Phenylobacterium montanum: one gene and its partner. The protein of the gene in region 1 interacts with the protein of each later gene in a pairwise test. Links are inferred from orthologs where the notes say so. Each region holds a gene or a part of one and is shown on either strand. Other genes may lie near its edges. The genes, in order: KCG34_RS22290 and mtgA.

The links.
Region 2: the proteins of KCG34_RS22290 (region 1) and mtgA interact in binary tests that used the Escherichia coli proteins (3 or more experiments, as listed by UniProt). The link is inferred for Phenylobacterium montanum from one-to-one orthologs.

The regions. Positions count from the first base shown.
Region 1 is NZ_CP073078.1:4,861,954-4,866,691, reverse strand. What follows is about bases 1,740-4,738. They hold KCG34_RS22290 (peptidoglycan D,D-transpeptidase FtsI family protein), read right to left. Parts: upstream 4,120-4,738; coding sequence 2,359-4,119; downstream 1,740-2,358. Other genes in these bases: rsmH (16S rRNA (cytosine(1402)-N(4))-methyltransferase RsmH), read right to left, coding at 4,583-4,738; ftsL (cell division protein FtsL), read right to left, coding at 4,119-4,586; KCG34_RS22295 (UDP-N-acetylmuramoyl-L-alanyl-D-glutamate--2,6-diaminopimelate ligase), read right to left, coding at 1,740-2,362. Also shown: KCG34_RS22300 (UDP-N-acetylmuramoyl-tripeptide--D-alanyl-D-alanine ligase), read right to left, coding at 1-924; more of KCG34_RS22295, read right to left, coding at 917-1,739. UniProt on the Escherichia coli protein: Essential cell division protein that catalyzes cross-linking of the peptidoglycan cell wall at the division septum. Required for localization of FtsN.
Region 2 is NZ_CP073078.1:3,521,563-3,532,139, forward strand. What follows is about bases 3,528-6,488. They hold mtgA (monofunctional biosynthetic peptidoglycan transglycosylase), read left to right. Parts: upstream 3,528-4,640; coding sequence 4,641-5,336; downstream 5,337-6,488. Other genes in these bases: KCG34_RS15875 (WD40 repeat domain-containing protein), read left to right, coding at 3,528-3,815; KCG34_RS15880 (nitroreductase), read right to left, coding at 3,882-4,550; KCG34_RS15890 (aspartate-semialdehyde dehydrogenase), read left to right, coding at 5,591-6,488. Outside these bases: rpmA (50S ribosomal protein L27), read right to left, coding at 1-228; rplU (50S ribosomal protein L21), read right to left, coding at 252-791; KCG34_RS15865 (CobW family GTP-binding protein), read left to right, coding at 978-2,030; KCG34_RS15870 (ExbD/TolR family protein), read right to left, coding at 2,237-2,674; more of KCG34_RS15875, read left to right, coding at 2,841-3,527; more of KCG34_RS15890, read left to right, coding at 6,489-6,619; EamA family transporter RarD, read left to right, coding at 6,619-7,530; KCG34_RS15900 (serine hydrolase domain-containing protein), read right to left, coding at 7,527-8,657; KCG34_RS15905 (PfkB family carbohydrate kinase), read right to left, coding at 8,662-9,510; KCG34_RS15910 (methyl-accepting chemotaxis protein), read right to left, coding at 9,562-10,577. UniProt on the Escherichia coli protein: Peptidoglycan polymerase that catalyzes glycan chain elongation from lipid-linked precursors. May play a role in peptidoglycan assembly during cell division in collaboration with other cell division proteins.

The DNA of each region.
Region 1 (4,738 bases):
GGCCGCAAGGCCGGTCTCCAGCCCCACATCGAGGGCTTCCAGCATCAGGAGCACCGCCAGGCTGTTCGGCCCCCAGTGGGCGCCGCTCTGGCGGATCGGGAAGCGCAGGGGCCGGCCATGCAGCACCGCCTCGACCACCGCCCCGCCGGCGGTCATTTCGAACCCGGTCAGCTGCGCCTCGGCCCCATCCGCTGCACCGAACCGCATCACCTTCGCCCCCGCGGCCCGAGCCTCGCCGGCCAGCAAGTCGAACCAGCGATTGTCGGCGTTCAGCACCGCCACCCCGCCCGGCTCCAGCCCGGCGAAGATCTCGGCCTTGGCGCGGGCGACGCCCTGTTCGCCGTCGGCGAAGTTCTCCATGTGCACCGGGCCGACCGTGGTGATGGCCACCGCGTGGGGCCGGATCATACGCGACAGGGGGGTGATCTCGTCCGCGTGGTTCATGCCGACCTCGAACACCGCCCGCTGCGTCTCGCGGGGCATCCGGGCCAGGGTCAGGGGCACGCCGATGTGATTGTTGTAGGACTTGATGGAGGCGTGGGACGGGCCGGCCAGGGCCAGGCCCGCAGCCAGGGCCTGGGTGACGCTGGTCTTGCCGACCGAGCCGGTCACCGCGCCGCGGCGGGCGGTCGAGGCGCGCTCGCGGGCGGCGGCGCCCAAAGCTTCCAGGGCTTTCAGGGTGTCGGGGACCACCACCTGGCAGCCCGTGACCGGGTGCGAGACCAGGGCCGCGGCCGAGCCGTGCGCACGGGCGGCGCCGACGAACTCGTGCCCGTCACGCGCGCCGGCCAGGGCCACGAACAGGTCGCCGGGCTCCAGCGTGCGGGTGTCGATGGAGACGCCGGTGGCCTCGAACGGCGTGCAGACCAGGGTCCCGCCCGTGGCGGCCAGGATCTCGTCGCTGGTCCAGAGCGGCTCAGCCATGCGCCGCCTCCAGCGCTTCGCGGGTCACGGCCACGTCGTCGAAGGGATGGGTGACGCCGGCCACCAGCTGGCCCTGCTCGTGCCCCTTGCCGGCCACCACCAGAACGTCGCCTTGGCCCATCAGGCGGGCCGCCTCGAAGATGGCTTCGCGCCGGTCGCCGATCTCGCGCGCGCCGGGGGCGGCGGCCAGGATGGCGGCGCGGATCGAGCCCGGCTCCTCCGAGCGCGGATTGTCGTCGGTGACGATGGCGATGTCGGAAAGCCGCGCGGCGATCTCGCCCATCAGGGACCGCTTGCCGCGATCGCGGTCGCCGCCGGCGCCGAACACCACGATCAGCCGCCCGGAGGTATGGGGCCTGAGCGCCGCCAGCACGGTCTCCAGGCCGTCGGGGGTGTGGGCGTAGTCGACATAGGCCTCGCCGCCGCGAGGGCCCGAACCTACCCGCTGCAGCCGGCCGGGCGCGCCCTCGACATGCTCCAGGGCTTCCAGCACCGCGTCGATCTTCTCGCCGGCGGCGATGCAGAGACCCGCCGCCACCAGGGCGTTGGACGCCTGGAACCCGCCGGCCAGCGGCAGGCGCACCTCGAAGGCGCGGCCCTCGCCGCGGATCAGCAGGCGCTGGCCCTCGGGCGCCAGGGCGCGGCCGGTCAGGGTGAGAAACTGGCCCTTTTCGCCGACCGACAAGAGGCTGTGCCCGTTCTGCACAGCGGCGGCGGCGAAGGCCGGATAGGCGTCGCTGTCGGCGTTGAGCACCGCCGCCGAGCCGCGCGGCGCCAGGGTCTCGAACAGGCGCAGCTTGGCGGCGCGGTACTCGTCCATGCCGCCGTGATAGTCCAGGTGGTCCTGGGTCAGGTTGGTGAAGCCGGCCGCCGTCAGGCTCACCCCGTCCAGGCGCCGCTGGTCGACCCCATGCGAGGAGGCCTCCAGCGCCAGGTGGGTGACGCCGCGGCCGGCCAGCTCGGCCAGCAGCCGGGCGACATCGCCGGCGTCGGGGGTGGTCAGGCCCGCCGGGGTCAGTTGCTCGCCGCCCGTCTGCACGCCGAGCGTGCCCATGCTGGCGGACTTGCGCCCCAGGCGCTCGAAGATCTGGCGGCAGAAGACGGCGACCGAGGTCTTGCCGTTGGTGCCGGTCACGGCGACGCAGGTCTGGGGCTGGGCGCCCCAGAAGGCGGCGGCGGCCAGAGCGTAGGCCCGGCGCGGATCGGCGACGGCGACCACTGGGACCGGAACCCCAGTCATCGGCTCTGCCGCCAGGATGGCGGCGGCGCCCGCCTGGACCGCGGCGGGTACGAAGCTCTTGCCGTCCACCTTGGTCCCCGGCAGGGCCACGAACAGGGCGCCGGGCGCGACCCGGCGGCTGTCGGCGGTCACGGCGCTGATCAGGGGATCGGCGGCCAGGTCCTTTTCCAGCAGGGCGGAGAGGCGGACAGAGGTCACCGGCCGCTCCCCTGCAGCTCGGTCGGCTTGCCCTTGCCGCCATAGAGGGTGGCCATGTCGATCGGCTCGCGCTTGACCCCGACATAGGGCGCGATGCGCTCGACGATCCGGCCCACGGACGGCGCCGCGGTCCAGCCGCCGGTCGCAAAGCCGAAGGTGTCCTTGGTCGCCTTGGGCTCGTCCAGCATGATCAGGATGAAGTAGCGGTCGGCGTTCATCGGCCCGTCGGTGGGAAACACCGCCGCGAAGGAAGACACAAGCTTTTTGCGCGCAATGCCGCCGCCGGCCGACTTTTCGGCCGAGCCGGTCTTGCCGCCGACGCTGTAGCCCGGCACGTCGGCCTTCTTGCCCGAGCCGTCCTCGGAGGTGACGTTCAGGCGCATCAGGTCGAGCATGGTGCGCGAGGTCGCCTCGGAGATCACCCGGTGGCCCTGCGGAACCTGACCGGGTTCGAGCTTTTTGATGGTCAGCGGGACGTACTGGCCGCCGTTGACGATGGCGTTCATCCCGGTGGCGATGGCCAGCGGGCTGACGGCGATGGCCTCGCCGAACGACATCGAGGCGACGGTGTTCTCGTCCAGCCGCTTCTGCACCAGCGGCCGGGCGGACTCCTTCAGCTCGCTGGGGGCGGCGGCGAAGAGGCCGAAGCTGCGGAAATACTTGTCCATCCGCTCCGAGCCGGCCATCAGGCCCAGCCGCGCCGCGCCGATGTTGGAAGAGTGGGTGAACACCTTGGACAGGGGCAGGACGCTGTCGCCCTTGTGATAGTCGTGAATCACCCTCCCGCCGGCCAGCTGCAGGGGCGTGGCCACATCGAAGGGCGTATCGACATTGGCTAGGCCCGCATCGATGCCCATGGCCAGGGTGAACACCTTGAACACCGAGCCCGGCTCATAGACCGTCGCCGCGGCGTGGTTGATCATGTCGGCAGGCGGGCTTTCGCCGGCCTTGTTGGGGTCGAAGTTCGGCCAGCTGGCCATGGCCAGGATCTCGCCCGTGTGCACGTTGGTGACGATGCCCACCCCGCCGATGGCGTTGAATTTCTCGGCCGCCTTGGACAGTTCGTCCTGCACCGCCGCCTGCACCCGCACGTCGATCGACAGGGGCAAGGCCGTCTTTCCGGCGTCATCGTCAATGGCCTGGTTCAGGCCCAGTTCGGCGCCCGCCAGGCCCGAGCCGCCGCGGTCGACAAAGCCGATCAGGTGTCCGGCGGTCGAGCCCTGCGGATAGACCCGGCCGACCTCGTTCTCGAACGAGATGCCGGGCAGGCCGAGGTCATCGACCTTGGCCTTTTCTTCGGGCGTCAACCCGCCGATCAGGTACTGGCGGCGGGTGGCGTGCAGGGCGCGATCAAGGCGCTCGGCGTTCAGCTGGGGCAGGACGGCCGGCAGCTTACGCAGCACCTCGCCCGTGTCCCAGTTCTCGGCTGGATTGAAATAGACGCCGTAGTGCGGCAGGTCGACGGCCAGGAGCTGGCCATTGCGGTCGACGATGTCGGCGCGCGCGCCGTCAGGCGCGGCCAAGGCCGTGACCCGCTCCACGCTCGGGAACAGGGCGGCTTTGGAGGCGCAGACCGCCAGCACGACGAAGCCGGCGGAGAACATCAGGAACACGAAGCGGATGCGCCGGCGCGCGTCGTCCAGGGCGTGGCCCTCGGCCCTGGCGCGCTCGAAGCCGTGCTCGATGTGCCAGATCAGCCGCAGCACCCAGCGGATCGCCGGGGGTGCGCGATAGAAGGCGAGGTCCACCGGGCGCATCAGCGCTGCGCCTTTGCGGCGGGCTCGCCCCCGGTGACGAAGGCGGCGTGCTGTAGGGTCGGGGCGGCGGCCGGCGCGGGCGCGGCGACGGGGGCCACATGCGGCGTCGCTGCGGCGACCTTGAGCTTGGCGTCGGCGGCGGCCCTGCCCAGCTGGGCGATGTCGGCCAGGGCCTCGGCGTCGATCTCGTGCTTGGCGGTCACCGGCTGCATGCCGAGATACTGGCTGGCCAGGGCCTCCAGCCGGTCAGGCCGCTCTTCGGCGGCGACCTCGGCGCGCAGCAGGCGGATCTGGGCGGTCTCCGCGTCGATCTGCTGCTCGACGCGGACGATGTCGTCACGCTTGTCCCCGGCGCCGGTCTTGGCCAGGTAGACGGCCAGGACGGTGACGGTCAGCAGGGCCGTGGCGACCAGCTCGATCACCAAAAAGCCCCGGACCCGACGATTGAGCAGACTGAACGGGTTCATGCCGCAGCCCTCCAGACCGGTTCGGCGGTGCGCACGCCGGCGCGCAGCTTGGCCGACCGCGCGCGGGGATTGGCGGCGATCTCGGCCTCGCTCGGCGCGCGGGCGCCGTTGAACAGCAGGGTGAAGGTCGGGCTGGGGCCCTTGGCGGCCGG
Region 2 (10,577 bases), 1.3 Mb from region 1 along the record:
TCGGTCGTCGCGCTTGGTGACGAACTTCACAGCGCCGTTGGCGGTGGCGAAGAGGGTATGGTCCTTGCCAAGGCCGACATTGGCGCCCGGCCAGAACTTGGTGCCGCGCTGGCGGACGATGATGTTGCCGGCCAGCACCTGCTCGCCGCCGAACTTCTTTACGCCAAGGCGGCGGCCATCGGAATCGCGACCGTTACGCGAAGAGCCGCCGGATTTCTTGTGTGCCATGGTGGGTCTCCGGGTAGATCAGATTACGCTTCGTCGCCGGCGTCGGCGGCGGGAGCCTCGGCCTTGGGGGCCTTGGGCTTGGCGGCGCGCTTCGGCTTGGCCGGGGCTTCAGCTTCGACGGCCGGGGCCGCTTCCACCGGGGCTTCCACGGCCGGGGCGGCCGCGACGGCCAGCTTCAGGCCGCGGGCGCGGGCGTTCAGCTCGGCGCGGGTGGTCAGGTCGATGGCGCCGTCCCAGGTCTCGCTCTTGCCGTCGGCCTTCAGGCCGGTGATGCGGACCACGGTCTCCAGCTGGCGATGGCCTTGGGTGCGACGATAGCCCTGGCGGCGGATCTTCTTGAACACCTTGATCTTGTCGCCCTTGCGGGTCTCGATCAGGGCGCCTTCGACGACGGCGCCGTCCACGGTCGGGGCGCCGACCACGACGTCCGCGCCTTCGCCCAGCATCAGGACTTCGTTGAACGCCACCTTGGCGCCCGGCTCGCCCTCGAGCTTTTCGACGACCAGCAGGTCGCCGGCCTTCACTCGATATTGTTTGCCGCCGGTTTTGATGACCGCGTACATCGCGTTCGCCTTAAGATAAATCGCAAAAGGAAGCGCCCGCGAGTTTGGCCCGCGGGCGAGAGGCGGGCTTTATACAAGCACGCGCTTCAGAGTCAACGCTTTGGCGCCGAAACTTGGCGGTTCGATTCAGGGCGCGTCATGCCGAGACCCTGGCGGCGAGGCCCACTCTCTACTAACTAGCAGCGCATGACTCAAACCGCCCCGCTCAAGACTCCCGTGACCGTGCTGACCGGCTATCTCGGCGCCGGCAAGACCACGCTTTTGAACCGCATCCTCTCCGAGGACCACGGCAAGCGCTACGCCGTGATCGTCAACGAGTTCGGCGAGATCGGCATCGACAACGACCTGGTGGTCGGCGCCGACGAGGAAGTGTTCGAGATGAACAACGGCTGCGTCTGCTGCACGGTGCGGGGGGACCTGATCCGCGTGGTGCAGGGCCTGGCCAAGCGTAAGGGCGGGTTCGACGCCATCGTGGTCGAGACCACCGGTCTGGCCGACCCCGGCCCGGTGGCCCAGACCTTCTTCGTCGACGACGACGTCAAGGCCAAGACCCAGCTGGACAGCGTCACCACCGTGGTCGACGCCAAGCACATCCTCTTGCGGCTGTCGGACTCGAAGGAGGCGCGCGAGCAGATCGCCTTCGCCGACCAGATCGTGCTGAACAAGACCGACCTGGTCTCGGAAGACGACCTGAAGATGATCGAGGCGCGGCTGCGCCGGATCAACCCGCTGGCGCCGATCCACCGCGCCCAGCGCTCCAACGTGCCGCTGGAGGCGATCCTGGGCCGCGGCGGCTTCGACCTGGAGCGGATCCTGGACATCGAGCCGGAGTTCCTCAATCCGGCGCATGGCGAGGAAGGGCATGTGCATGACGAGCACTGTGACCACCATGACCACGATCATCACCACCACGGCCATGATCACGACCACGCGCGCCACGACGACGACATCAAGGGCGTGTCTCTGCGGCTCGACAAGCCGGTGGACGCCAACAAGGTCACCCGCTGGCTGAACGAGCTCCTGGCCGCCCAGGGGCCGGACATCCTGCGCGCTAAGGGCATCCTCGACGTCAAGGGCGAGGACCGGCGGCTGGTGTTCCAGGCCGTGCACATGATCCTGGAGGGCGACATGCAGGGCCCCTGGCGCAGCGAGGCCGACCGCTACAGCCGCATGGTGTTCATCGGCCGGAACCTGGACGAAGCGGCGCTGAAGGCGGGGTTCGAGGCCTGCGCGGCTTAAGGGTCGCGCCCACAGATTTCCTCATCCTGAGGCGCCCGCGCAGCGGGCCTCGAAGGACGCAATAGCGCCGCCGCTGCGTGCTTCGAGGCTCGCCGCTTTGCGCCGAGCACCTCAGCATGAGGAGTGAGGCTACGCGGAAACACCCCCAAAACGAAAACGGCTCCCGCGAAGGGAGCCGCCTCGTAATCCGGTTTCGGATGAAACGCTTACAGGTTCTCGGTGATCAGCGAGACCTTGTAGTAGCCTTCCGACTGCAGCTTGTTGATCACCGACATGAAGGCTTCGTAGTGCACGTCCTTGTTGGCGCGGATCAGCACGGGGTCGTTCTTCGGGTTGGCGGAGCCGTTGCGGATCTCGGCGCCCGAAAGGTCGGTGACCAGATTGTCGAGGCTGGTCGGAGTGTCGACGATGTCGATCTGGCTGTCGCTCTGGATCGAGATGTAGACGGGCTTCTTTATCTCGTGGGCCTGATCCGGAGTCGCCGGCGGCAGGTCGATCTTCACCGCCAGGGTGGCCGCCGGGATCGACACCATGAAGATGATCAGCAGCACCAGCATCACGTCGACGAACGGCGTCACGTTGATATCGGAATTCTGGCCGAGGCCGTACTTCCCGCCCGTCTTTCCACCCAGCTTCGCAGCCATATATCCTCTCCGGAGTAGCCCGCGACCGGCGGACCCGCATAGTTGGCGAGACTTCAATCACACCCCGCCCCCCGAAGTAAAGGGGCTCTGATCACGGAGCCTGCCGTAAGGTCGCATTGTCAACGCCCTGGGCAAGGCGGCGCCCAATGGGGTATGCGCGAGCGCCATGAAGCAAGCATTCGACGCCTATGTGACGGCCGCCCTATTCGACAAGACCGGCCAGGCCCTGTTCGCCCTGGGCGACGGCACGGTCCGCACCGACGCCGGCGCGACCCTGGCCGCCCATGACGGGGCGGTGCTGTGCGCCTGCGCCCATCCCTCAGGCGAGGGGGTGGTGACCGGCGGGGACGACGGGCGGCTGGCCTGGAGCAGGGCCGGGGGCGTCGCCGAACTCGCGGCGCTGACGGGCAAGTGGATCGACGCGGTGGCCGCCAGCCCGGCCTCGGGCCTGATCGCCTTCGCCGCCGGGCGCGAGGCGCATATTCGTGACGCGGCTGACGCCGCGTTCGCCCGCATATTCGCCCACGACAAGAGCGTCGCCGACCTGGCCTTCGACCCCAAGGGCCGGCGGCTGGCGGCGGCGACCTACGGCGGAGCGGTGCTGTGGTACGCCCGCATCGCCGAGCAGAACCCGGTCAAGCTGAACTGGGCCGGCAGCCACATCGCCGTGGCCTTCAGTCCGGACGGGCGCTTTCTGATGTCGTCGATGCAGGAGAACCAGTTGCACGGCTGGCGGCTGAACGACGCCAAGGACCTGCGCATGGGCGGCTATCCGGCCAAGGTGAAGAGCCTGGTGTTCATGGCCAAGGGCATGCTGATGGCCACCAGCGGCGCCCCCGGGGTGGTGGTCTGGCCGTTCGGCGGCGCCAATGGCCCGATGGGCAAGGAAGCCGCCGAGATCGGCTTCGACGAATCGACCCTGGTGGCGCGGGTGGCCGGCACGCCGGACGGGACCATCCTGGCGGCGGGGCTGGACGACGGCCGGGTCTGGGCCTGCGACCTCACGTCGCGCCGGATCGAGCAGATCAAGGCCGAGAAGGGCTCGGCGATCACCGCGCTGGCTGTGACCAGGGACGGCGGGCGCCTGGCCTGGGGGGATGAGGACGGGCAGGTTGGGGTGAGCGAGCTGGAGGGGCTTTAGGCTCCGCCACCCAAGACCGTCATGGCTCGGCTCGTCCCGGCGAAGACGGGAAAATATGGCGGTGAGCTACTCGAACCCCCTCAGCTCCCCCCAGACCTCGAACGGATCGCGCCGGGTGCGCAGGGTATTGATCGGCGCATCCTCGTCGCGGAAGCCCATGGCCATGCCACTGAACAGCATGTGGTCCTCCGGCAGATCGACGAAGGCCGCCACGGTCTGCGGCACGCGGGCCCAGAACTCCTGGGCGCAGGTGGAAAGGCCGCGCTCCTCGGCCAGCAGCATCACCGTCTGCATGTACATGCCGAGGTCGGCCCACTGCGGCGGGCCGAGCTTGCGGTCGAGGCAGAAGAACAGGCCCACCGGCGCGCCGAAGAACTCGATGTTCTTGGCCAATTGGCGCAGGCGCCCGGCCTTGTCCTCGCGGGCGATGCCGATGCTGGCGTAGAGGTCCTCGCCGCAGACGAAGCGGCGGGTGCGGAAGGGGTCCCAGAGGTTGGGCGGATAGACGTCGTATTCGGTGGGCTCGCCGCCGCCCGCCATGGAGGCCGCGGCCTTGGCCTTCAGCTCGGCCAGGGGCTGGCCGGCCAGGGCATAGACCCGCCAGGGCTGCAGGTTGCCGCCGGAGGGAGCGCGGGCGGCGATCTCCAGGATCTCGCGCACCAGAGCGCCCGGCACCGGGTCGGGCTTGAAGGCGCGGACGGAGATGCGGCGCTGCACGGCTTCGGTGACGGTCATTGGGCAGTCCTGGAGACAGAATCTTTCGGCCTCGCTAGCATCAGGCCCCAGCGTCAAGGCAAGCGGATTGAGTCGGGGTTAGGCGTGGCGGTGAAGAAGGCGCGGGGCGGCTGTCTGGGCCGGCTGGTCGGTCTGGTGCTGATCCTTTTCATCGCGCTCCCGATCGGGAGCGTGGTGCTCTATCGCTTCGTCCCGCCGCCGATCACCATCCTGATGGTCCAGCGCCTCATCGAAGGCCACGGCATGGACTACCGCTGGAAGCCGCTCGACAAGATCTCGCCGGCCCTGGCCCAGGCGGCGGTGGCGTCCGAGGACGCGCGGTTCTGCGAGCACCACGGCTTCGACGTCCAGGCCATGGAAAAGGCCATGCAGCACAATGAAAAGCGGCCCAAGAAGATCCGCGGCGGCTCGACCATCAGCCAGCAGACGGCCAAGAACGTGTTCCTGTGGCCGGGCCGCGACTATGTGCGCAAGGGGTTAGAGGCCGGCTACACGGTGCTGATCGAGACCGTGTGGGGCAAGCGGCGGATCATGGAGGTCTATCTCAACGTGATCGAGTTCGGCCCCGGGATCTATGGCGCCGAGGCGGCCAGCCAGCGGTTCTTCCACGAGCCCGCCTCGGCCCTGACCCCCGCCCAGGCGGCGCAGCTGATCGTGGTGCTGCCCAGGCCCCTGAAATGGAACGCCGAGGCGCCGGGGCGCTATGTGGCCAAGCGCTCGCGGGTGATCGGCGGGCGCATCGGCACGGTGCGCGAGGATGATCTGGCGGGGTGCGTGCTGGATTAGGGGGCAGGCAAGCCCGGATTCTCATTTAAATCCGCTCATCCCGGCGAATGCCGGGAACCAGATCATATGGCTCAGACATCGGTCCGTTTGCACAGGGGCGATTCCCAAATGCCAGCACTCTGTCAACTGGTTCCCGGCATTCGCCGGGATGAGCGGGGTGGGGGCGAGGCAAAATGTTGCGCTGCGGCGCCTTGTAACGCCCCGTTCGAGGGCGTATCTCCCCCGAACTCTGTTTCAAGCCAAGGAGATGCATGATGGGTTACCGGGTGGCCGTTGTCGGCGCCACGGGCAATGTGGGCCGCGAAATGTTGGCGATCCTCGAGGATGTGAACTTCCCCGTGGACGAAATTTACGCCGTGGCCTCGCGCAACTCCATCGGCGTCGAAGTCAACTACGCGGACAAACGCATTTATTGCCAGGCGATCGACGACTTCGACTTCTCCAAGGTCGACGTGGTGCTGATGTCGGTGTCGGGCGCGTTCTCCAAGGAATGGTCGCCCAAGATCGGCAAGCAGGGCCCGATCGTGATCGACAATTCGTCGGCCTGGCGCATGGACCCCGACGTGCCGCTGATCGTGCCGGAGGTGAACCCGGACGACGCGTCTCTGGCGCGGCGCAAGAACATCATCGCCAACCCGAACTGCTCGACCGCCCAGCTGGTGGTGGCTTTGAAGCCGCTGCACGACGCGGCCAAGATCAAGCGGGTGGTGGTCTCGACCTATCAGTCGGTGTCCGGCGCGGGCAAGGCCGGCGTCGACGAGCTGTGGGACCAGACCAAGGCCGTCTTCACCCTCGGCCCGACGGAGCCGAAGAAGTTCCCCAAGCAGATCGCCTTTAACGTCATCCCCTTCATCGGGTCGTTCAACGACGACGGCTATACCGACGAAGAGGCCAAGATGTGGAACGAGACGCACAAGATGATCGATCCGGCGATCAAGCTGACGGTCACCTGCGTGCGCGTGCCGGTGTTCGTCGGCCATTCGGAATCGGTGAACATCGAGTTCGAGACCCCGCTGGACGAGGACGAGGCCCGCGAGATCCTGCGCGACGCCCCCGGCGTGCTGGTGGTCGATAAGCGGGACGACAAGGGCTACATCACGCCCAAGGAGGCCCAGGGCGAATTCGCAGTCTATGTCTCGCGCATCCGCAACGACCACTCGGCCCCCAACTGCCTGAACATGTGGGTGGTGTCGGACAACCTGCGCAAGGGCGCGGCCCTGAACGCCGTGCAGATCGCCCAGCTGTTGCACGAACGCGGCATGCTGGAAAGGGCCCACGCCTGATGAGCCAGCCCTCCGCGCCGGCTCCGGCGCGGGGGGCGCTGATCGCCGGGATCGCCTGCTACACCCTCTGGGGCGTCCTGCCGCTCTATCTGCGCGCCGTGGCCCAGGCCGGCGCCAGCCCGCTGGAGATCATCGCCCATAGAGCCGCCTGGTCGGCGCCCTGGGCCGGGGCGCTGGTGCTGCTGGCCGGCCAGCGCCGCCAGGTGGCGCAGGTGTTCGCCACGCCGCGCACCCTGGGCCTTCTGACCCTTTCGGCGCTGCTGATCGCCGGCAACTGGGGGCTGTTCGTGTGGGCGGTGGCCAATGGCCACATCATGGAATCCAGCCTCGGCTACTACATCAACCCGCTGCTCAACATGGCCATGGGCGCGGTGCTGTTCCGCGAGCGGCTCGACCTGTTCGGCAAGACCGCCATCGGCCTCGCCGCCGCCGGGGTGCTGGTCCAGGGCGTCGCCCTCGGCCATCCGCCGATGATCTCCCTGGCCCTGGCCTTCAGTTTCGGCTTCTACGGCCTGATCCGCAAACAGGTCGCCGCCGAGGCCCAGACCGGCCTGTTCGTCGAGTGCCTGGTGCTGCTGGTCCCGGCCGTGGGCTATATCGCCTGGCTGCAGACCCATGGCGCCGGCCACTTCTTCGCGTCCCCCGGCATGACCGCACTTCTGGCCTTCGCCGGCCCGGCGACTGTCGTGCCCCTGGCCCTGTTCGCCTGGGCGGCGCGGCGGTTGCCGCTTTCGACCGTAGGCTTTTTGCAGTTCATCGGCCCGACCATGCAGTTCATCATCGGGGCCGAGGGCGGCGAGCGCCTGACGCCGGTCATGGTCGCCTCGTTCAGCCTGATCTGGCTGGGGGTCCTGGTGTTCGTCACCGGCGCCTGGCGCGCCAGCCGGCGGGTGGAGTGGCGGGAGGCCTAGATCGCCTCGTAGGCCGCTTCGATCAACCGCTTGGCTCTGGGGTCGCCCACCAGCACGGCGGACTGGCGGTTCATCACATAGGCGCCCGAGACGCCGGTCTCCGGGTCGGCGAAGGCGCAGCTGCCGCCCCAACCGTAGTGGCCGAAGGTCTCAGGCCCGAAACCGAACACGTTCAGCCCCTCGTTGCGCATCAGCCCGGCGCCCCAGGCGATGTCATAGGGCAGGACGAGGTCGCGGCCGTGGATGCGTTTGCGTGCGGCTGCTGCGGCCACGCCGGGGGCCAGCACCGCCTGGCCGTCCAGCCGGCCGTCATTGGCGAAGGCGGCCATCAGCCGGGCCAGGGCCGGGGCGGTGGCATGGCCGTTGGCCGAGGGGATCTCGGCTCGCCGCCAGTCGGCGCCGCTGCGGCCGCCGGGCGAAGACCACTTCTCCAGGAAGGCGGCCTTCTTGGCCGGCGTGATCTCGCCGAGGTCCGGCGCGGCGGGCGGCCGCCTCAGGTCGGCGCAGCGGCCGTGTTCGCTGTCCGGCAGGCCGATCCAGAGGTCGAGGCCGAAGGGTTGGGCGAGGTCTTCGCGCAGGGCCGTCCCCATGGTGCGGCCATCCACCCTGCGGAAGATCTCGCCGGCCAGGTAGCCATAGGTCACCGGGTGATAGCCGCTGGCGCTGCCCGGCGGCCAAAGCGGCGCCAGGGCGGCCAGGGCGGCGCAGAGGCCGTCCCAGTCGAACCACAGGGTCGGGTCGATCGGCTGGACAAATCCCGGCAGGCCGGCCTGGTGCGACAAGGCCTGCTCCACCGTCACCGCGCCCTTGCCGTGGGCGGCGAACTCGGGCCAGAGCTCGGCCACCGGCGTCGCATAGTCCAGCCGCCCCTGGCTCACCAGCCGCGCCACCATCAGGGCCGCCACCGCCTTGGTGGTGGAGAAGACCGGGGTCAGGGTGTCGGGGCCGAAGGGCTGCTGGCCGGCGCGGTCGCGGATCCCGGCCCAGAGATCGACCACCACCTGGCCCTCGAGCGCCAGGGCGAAGCGCGCGCCCTGCTCCTGGCCTTCGGCGAAATTGGCGGCGAAGGCCTCGCGCACGGGCTCGAACTGGGGCGGGCAGGTCCCGAAGATTTCAGTCTCGCTCATCAGGTCAGACCAGCCTTTCGATACGCACATTGGACGAGGCCTGGCGCAGGCGCGGCCCCATGGCCACCACCGGCAGTTCGCTGGCGGCCCAGGCCTCGGCGGCCGCCACCGTCTCATAGACGGCCCCCACCGCCCGGGCCATGGCGTAGGAGATCGGCTGGTCCTCGACCAGGGCGGCGGCGAAGAGGGCGGTGAGCAAATCGCCCACGCCATTGGGCGCCTTGGCCAGGCGGGCGTGGGCGGCGACCCAGGCCTCCGGCCCGTCGGCATAGACAACCGCCAGGTCAGAGCCGTGGCGCACGGAAGAGACCAGGGACGGCTTGCCGACCACCCGCCCGGCCGCCCGGGCTGCGCGGGCGTCGCGCACCGGGGTGCCGGTCAGGCGCTGCATCTCCCAGGCGTTGGGGGTGATCAGGTCGGCGCGCGGAACCAGCTCGGTCACCAGGGCCTCGGCCACCTCGGCGTTGACATAGAGGCCCTTGTCGTCGTCGCCCATGATCGGGTCGACAATGATCCGCGGCTTCTTGGCGTAGGCTCCGCCGCGATCGGCGGCGCGGATGCGGTCGATGGCGGCGGCGGCGGCGCGCACCTGGGCGCCGTTGGCGAAATAGCCGGTGATGACCAGGTCGACCACGCCGAACAGGCCGTTGGCCTCGACCCCGTCCAGGACCCCCTGGAAGGTGTCCAGCCGCACCGGATCTCCGCCCGGCGCGCCCCAGCCCGGGTGGCGGCCGAACAGCACGGTCGGGACCAGCACCGGGTCGATCTTCAGCTGCGACAGGGCCAGGGCCTGGACGAACCCGCCCACGCGGCTCGAGGCGACGTGGCTGGACAGGATCAGGGCGAGGGGCATGCGCCCCTTATCGCAGAGCCTGTCGCGAAGTCACCCCGCAAGGCGCGGGGATCAAAACTCCTCCCACGCGTCGGCTTTGGCGGCTGTGGCCAGGTTGGAGCGGGCGAAGCTGGCGGCGCGGCCCTGGGCGGCGTGGACCGGATTGGCGGCGGACCTGCGGGGCGCCGCGGCCGCGCGCTGCGACCGGCCGCCGACCTGGAAGCCCTGCATCAGGCCCGCCAGCGACTGCGCCTCATTGGCCAGGCTGTGGCTGGCGGCGGTGGACTCCTCGACCATGGCGGCGTTCTGCTGGGTCATCTGGTCCATCTGGTTGACGGCGGTGTTGACCTGGGAAAGGCCGGTGGCCTGTTCCTGGGTGGAGTGGGTGATCTCCTCGACGATGGCGTTGATCTCGGCCACCTGGTCGGTGATGCGGCGCAGGGCCTCGCCGGCCTCGCCCACCAGCTGCACGCCCTGGCCGACTTCGCCGGCGGAGGCGGTGATCAGGCCCTTGATCTCCTTGGCCGCGTCGGCCGAGCGCTGGGCCAGGGCCCGCACTTCCTGGGCCACGACGGCAAAGCCGCGGCCAGCCTCGCCCGCCCGGGCCGCCTCGACCCCGGCGTTGAGGGCCAGAAGGTTGGTCTGGAAGGCGATCTCGTCGATCACCCCGATGATCTGGCTGATCTGGCTGGAGGAGCGTTCGATGGCGCTCATGGCCTTGACCGCGCCTTCCACCACCTCGCCGGAGGCCTCGGCGTCGCCCTTGGCCTTGGCCACCACGCTTCGGGCGTGCTGGGCGCCCTCGGCGGTCTTCTTCACCGTGGCGGTGATCTCGTCCAGGGCCGCGGCGGTTTCTTCCAGGCTGGCCGCCTGCTGCTCGGTGCGGCGGGACATGTCGTCGGCGGCCTGGGTGATCTGGCCGGCGCCGGAGCTGATCGCCTGGGCCGAGCCGACCACCTGGCCGACCGCGCCCTCGAGCTTGGCCACGGCGGCGTTGAAGTCGTGGCGCAGCTTTTCGTATTCGCCGGTGAAGGCGGCGTCGATGCGATGGGTCAGGACCCCGTCGGCCAGGGCGCCCAGGCCGGACG